2 regions of the Shewanella sp. 5_MG-2023 genome follow, and region 2 is predicted to be linked to the other one. Evidence: predicted binding sites of a transcription regulator. Region 2 holds the regulator's gene; the other holds the start of a gene.
The links. Region 2 encodes NrdR, which represses ribonucleotide reductase genes. Its sites were predicted from a motif close to AAACACNANATNTNGTGTTT; they were not measured.

Region 1 (3,218 bases), on a different contig from region 2:
AAGCAAGTATTAGATATCGGTTGTGGTGGTGGTATTTTGTCAGAAAGCATGGCTAAAATTGGTGCCAATGTAACAGGTTTAGACATGGGTGAAGCGCAAATTGAAGTGGCTAAACTGCATGCATTAGAAACTGGCATCGATATCCAATATCAAACCATGACCGCAGAAGAACATGCACAGCAACATCAAGGCTATTATGATGTGGTCACATGCATGGAGATGTTAGAGCACGTCCCTGACCCATTATCAGTGATTAAAGCATGCTGCGATATGATTAAACCTAACGGTTATGTGTTCTTTTCAACCATTAACCGTAACCTGATGTCATATATTCAAGCAATTGTTGGCGCTGAATATGTTTTAAAGATGCTGCCAGTTGGCACGCATGACCACAGTAAGTTCATTAAACCGTCTGAGTTAATCAATTTGGTTGACCAAACAGAGCTTCATTGCCGTGATGCTCTTGGGATAAGCTTTAATCCTTTAACGGGTGTATATAAGTACACGAATAAAGTTGACGTTAATTATATGATCGCCACCCAAAAAGCTGATTAGTATCACATCGTCATCTTTAATAGCCAGCCATAAATAGTAGAACAATATTAAAGTAGTAATACTCAGTGAATCAGTGACATTACTACTTTAATCCTTCACTTAATTCATAATCGGATTAAGTAATCGCTAATAACTTCAGCACGCTTAGGATAACTATGAACAAGATTAAAGGTGTACTCTTTGATTTAGACGGTACATTAGCTGATACAGCCCCAGATCTTGTCCATGCATTAAATTTAAGTTTGCAAGAGCGCGGTATCGCTAGTAAAAGTATTGATAACTTACGCTCTGCTGCCTCCCATGGTAGTTTGGCGCTTGTAAAAGCCGGTATACCTGAGCTTTCCCATGAGTTACAAATCGAAGTTCAGCAAGCTTTGTTAGTGCATTACCAACGGGTCAATGGTGAAAAAGCATCATTATTTAGCGGTTTTGATGATTTTCTGTTGTTATTAGAGCAACGTGACATCCCTTATGGTGTTGTTACTAATAAACAAGCCCGTTTTACTCGGCCATTGGTTAAGGCCTTAAACATCGAGCACAAACTCACTTCGATTATCAGTGGTGACTCCACCCAGCACTCCAAACCACATACCGCGCCAATGTTACTTGCTGCCCAGCAAATTAATTGCCTGCCACAGGACATCCTATATATAGGTGATGCTGAAAGGGATTTAATTGCCGCCCGTAATGCTGGGATGAAAGGCGCTATCGCATTATGGGGTTATTTGTCAGAGCAAGATAAACCCAATGAATGGCCGAGTGATTTTCAGTTCAGCAAGGTTGCCGACTTACATCAGGCTTTCCTTAACAAATCTTAAATATAAATAGCAAATAATTTTGTTAACAAAACAATCGATCGCCGAATATTGTAGCGATCGAGCTCACGTTTTTTTTCGGCTAAATATTAATCTTAACCAACAAAATATCGTGTATTTTGACCTAGCAGGTTAGCCTTCACTAACATTGGCCACTATACATAAGATATCCACAACTTATTCACTAAATTGCTGCTTGCAAATCGCCCCAAACCTCACTATCTTGTATGTAAGTTTTTATTAAACACCATATCTTGTGTGTGACATCAGAACAAGACACAAGGCTTTTTCTGCTTTGGGTCTTCAAATAACACTCGTATTTCTTGGATATATTACGTTGTTAGTGCTTATGGATGATCAACTTACAAGGGAACGTATTGTGATTTAATGGCGATCGTAAACGAGACGATTAAAAAAGATCCAAAATTTAAATCACGCAAACTATTTTACAATCAAGGCTTTTTTAATGAACAGCAATATGACAGTCACAAAACGCAGTGGCGAACGCGAAACAATCGATTTAGACAAAATTCATCGCGTTATCGAGTGGGCAGCTAAAGGATTGAAAAACGTTTCAGTCTCAGAAGTTGAATTACGTTCTCATCTACAATTCTTTGACGGTATTCCAACTGAAGCAATCCACGAAACCATTATTAAAGCAGCAGCAGACTTAATCTCACCAGAAGCGCCTGATTATCAATTCCTCGCTGCAAGACTTGCTGTTTTTCATTTACGTAAAAAAGCTTTTGGCCAATTTGAGCCACCGAAGTTAGTTGATCAAGTCACTCGCTTGGTTGAACTTGGCAAATACGATAAGCATATTTTAGAAGATTACACGTCAGAAGAATTAACCATTTTAGATGGTTATATTGACCACTGGCGCGATATGAACTTTTCTTATGCTGCAGTTAAACAGCTTGAAGGCAAATACCTAGTTCAAAACCGCGTCACTAACGAAATTTATGAAAGTGCTCAGTTCCTGTATATTTTAGTGGCAGCTTGTTTATTTGCGCGTTACCCAAAAGACACCCGTTTAGATTACATCAAACGTTTTTATGACGCGGCTTCAACATTTAAGATTTCTTTACCAACCCCAATCATGGCAGGTGTACGTACTCCGACACGTCAATTTAGCTCATGTGTATTAATTGAATGTGACGACAGCCTTGACTCTATCAATGCGACCGCATCTTCAATTGTAAAATACGTTAGTCAACGCGCAGGTATTGGGATCAATGCCGGTCGTATCCGTGCATTAGGTAGCCCTATTCGCGGTGGTGAAGCATTCCATACCGGTTGCTTACCATTTTACAAATACTTTCAAACAGCGGTTAAATCGTGCTCTCAAGGCGGCGTACGTGGTGGTGCAGCTACCCTATTCTACCCGTTATGGCATTTAGAAGTTGAATCGTTACTGGTACTTAAAAATAACCGTGGTGTTGAAGACAACCGTGTTCGCCATCTTGATTACGGTGTACAGCTAAACAAATTGATGTACCAACGTTTAATCAAAGGTCAAAACATCAGCCTATTCAGCCCATCTGATGTGCCAGGTTTATACGACGCTTTCTTCGCTGATCAAGACGAATTTGAACGTCTATACCTTCAGTATGAAGCTGACTTAAGCATTCGTCGTAAAGAGATTAAAGCAGTTGAATTATTTTCATTGATGATGCAAGAGCGTGCATCAACAGGCCGAATCTACATTCAAAATGTTGATCACTGCAATACTCACAGCCCATTTGATCCGCAAGTTGCGCCAATTAAGCAATCAAACCTTTGTTTAGAAATCGCCTTGCCAACTAAACCGTTGAAGAATATTGATGATCCAAATGGTGAGATTGCCCT
Region 2 (3,218 bases):
TATGCTGAAGGTTACCCAGGTAAGCGTTACTACGGTGGTTGTGAACATGTGGATATTGCTGAAGAATTAGCTATTTCTCGTGCTAAAGAATTATTTGGCGCGACATACGCAAACGTTCAGCCTCACTCTGGTTCTCAAGCAAACTCAGCAGTTTTCATGGCGCTTTTAGAAGGCGGTGATACTGTTTTAGGTATGAGCCTTGCTCACGGCGGTCACTTAACTCATGGTTCTCACGTTAGCTTTTCAGGCAAGTTATACAATGCGGTACAGTACGGCATTGATGAAGTAACAGGTAAAATTGACTACGCAGAAGTTGAGCGTTTAGCCGTTGAGCATAAACCCAAAATGATCATTGCTGGTTTTAGTGCTTATTCAGGCATTATCGATTGGGGTAAATTCCGCGAAATCGCTGATAAAGTAGGTGCTTACTTATTTGTTGATATGGCGCACGTTGCCGGTCTTGTGGCTGCGGGTATCTACCCGAATCCGCTACCACACGCACACGTTGTGACAACCACTACCCATAAAACCCTAGCGGGCCCTCGTGGTGGTTTGATTTTATCTGCCATTAACGATGAAGCTATCTATAAAAAACTAAACTCTGCAGTATTCCCAGGTGGCCAAGGTGGCCCATTAATGCACGTTATTGCAGCCAAAGCGGTAGCATTTAAAGAAGCATTAGACCCTGAATTTACCACTTATCAAGAGCAAGTGGTTGCTAATGCGAAAGTGATGGCGAAAACCTTCATTGAGCGTGGCTACAATGTTGTTTCTGGTGGCACCGATAACCACTTATTCTTACTTGATTTAATCAACAAGGATATCACTGGTAAAGACGCAGATGCTGCGCTAGGTCATGCAAATATCACAGTTAACAAAAACTCAGTACCAAATGATCCACGTTCACCGTTTGTGACGTCTGGTTTACGTATTGGCTCTCCTGCTATTACCCGCCGCGGTTTCACTGAAACTGAATCGGTAGAGTTAACTAACTGGATGTGTGATGTGTTAGATGACATCACTAACGAAGCTACTATTGAGCGCGTTAAAAACCAAGTGCTTGAATTATGCGCTAAGTTCCCAGTTTACGGTTAATGTCAACCGAGATTGATTAACATAAACAATGATCTATTTAACTAACGCGGATAATCTTTTCGATAAGGTTAACCTTGTAAAGTAAATAGGATAAACTTCAATGGTCGTAAGTACTCAGTGCTTACGGCCATTTTGTTTTTTATTTCAGGAGCGGATATGCATTGCCCATTTTGTAGCGCGACAGATACGAAAGTTATTGATTCAAGACTCGTGGCTGAAGGCCATCAAGTGCGCCGTCGCCGGGAATGTACTGAGTGTCATGAACGCTTCACCACTTTTGAAGGCGCCGAATTAGTCATGCCGCGGGTGATCAAGCAAGATGGCACTCGCCAACCATTTGATGAAGATAAGCTGCGTGGCGGCATGTTACGTGCTGTTGAAAAACGCCCAGTATCAATTGATCAAATTGAGCAAGCGTTAAGTAAAATCAAGTCAACATTGCGCGCTACTGGCGAACGTGAAATTGATTCGGCCATGATTGGTAATTTGATGATGGATCAATTGATGATCCTAGATAAAGTCGCCTATATCCGTTTTGCTTCAGTTTATCGCGCCTTTGAAGATGTTTCCCAATTCGGCGAAGCCATCGCGAAGCTACAAAAATAATCTAGCTTACTTTTATTGCTGTTTTTAATTAATTGCTGTCTTACATTTATTGGCGTCTTGCATTCTTGCTAATGATGTACCTTATTTAGCAGTTCTGAATCTTCATGACTGCTTTTTAGTTTCTAGAAGGTCTTTATGTCTCAGTGGTCAAAATGTGATATTGAAATGATGAGCCTTGCTATTTCATTAGCAGAAAAAGGCCGTTATACCACGCGCCCGAACCCCAATGTTGGCTGCGTGATTGTCGCCAGTGGGGAGATCATTGGTCAAGGTTACCATATCAAAGCGGGTGGTCCTCACGCCGAAATCCACGCCTTAAAAGATGTCGAAAATCGTCAATTACAACAGCTACTTCCCCAAGCTACAGCCTATGTGACGCTTGAACCCTGCAGTCATTATGGCAGAACCCCACCATGTGCTAAGGCATTAATTGCAGCCAAAGTGAAGCGAGTGGTGATTGCACAAATGGATGCGAATCCGCAAGTGGCGGGTAATGGCGTTCGTATGCTTGAAAAGGCCGGTATTAAAGTTGATGTGGGCTTGCTAACAGCAGCAGCTAGTCAACTTAATATCGGTTTTATGAAACGCATGACCACGGGGTTACCCGAAATCACCGTAAAGCTGGCAGCCAGTTTGGATGGTAAAACCGCGCTATCTAATGGGGTGTCAAAGTGGATAACGGGCCCCGAAGCCAGAGCGGACGTACAAAAGCTACGCGCCCGTCATTGCGCGTTAGTGACTGGTGTTGAAACTGTGTTAGCTGACGACCCCTCACTGAATGTGCGCTACGAGCAATTGGCTAGTGTACAAAACAGCCTTGCTGAGTCTGAACTACAACAGCCATTAAGAGTGGTACTTGATAGTAAAGCAAGGCTGACTACCGACTATAAAATGTTTACTATTGAAACGCCGATTTTGCTGGTGTCTTGTATCGACTATCCAGCAGACGTTAAACAAGATTTTAAGTCCCATGTTAGCTTTATCACAATTGCGGCTAATAGCGATGGACGAGTTGATTTACATGCTTTATTTACATACTTAGGCAAGCATTGTAACTCAGTGTTAGTCGAGGCTGGTGCGAGCGTTGCTGGCAGTGTTATTCAAAGTAAATTAGCTGATACACTTTATTTGTACCAAGCAATGAAAATATTAGGCAGTCATGGACGCAATTTGATGCAATTAGACGACTATCAAACTATGGATCAGATTCCTGATGTACAATTAGTGGATTGTCGCAGAATTGGTGCAGACCAACGAATGATTTTTAAGTTTAATTCGCCAGCGAGTTAACTAACGCAATTCTGTCTATCGGTCGATGCTAAGCATGACCCATAAGATAACAAGTGAGTAAATATGTTTACTGGGATAATTGAAGCACTAGGCACATTAAGAAAAGTCGATCGTAATGGCGATGATATTCGTTTGACTGTAGCCAGTGGCAAGCTCGACTTAACCGATGTCAAACTGGGTGACAGTATTGCCACTAACGGGGTGTGTTTAACCGTAGTGCAATGTCT

Region 1: a site for NrdR is predicted at 1,613-1,632, ahead of nrdA (class 1a ribonucleoside-diphosphate reductase subunit alpha). Genes of this name have one in related genera too.

Annotation. Positions count from the first base shown of each region.
Region 1 is NZ_JAUORC010000016.1:58,464-61,681, reverse strand. It holds gene ubiG (bifunctional 2-polyprenyl-6-hydroxyphenol methylase/3-demethylubiquinol 3-O-methyltransferase UbiG) at 1-555, shown strand, start outside; gene Q4557_RS11115 (HAD family hydrolase) at 705-1,373, shown strand; gene nrdA (class 1a ribonucleoside-diphosphate reductase subunit alpha) at 1,837-3,218, shown strand, end outside.
Region 2 is NZ_JAUORC010000012.1:117,415-120,632, forward strand. It holds gene glyA (serine hydroxymethyltransferase) at 1-1,095, shown strand, start outside; gene nrdR (transcriptional regulator NrdR) at 1,252-1,701, shown strand; gene ribD (bifunctional diaminohydroxyphosphoribosylaminopyrimidine deaminase/5-amino-6-(5-phosphoribosylamino)uracil reductase RibD) at 1,837-2,991, shown strand; gene Q4557_RS09030 (riboflavin synthase) at 3,055-3,218, shown strand, end outside.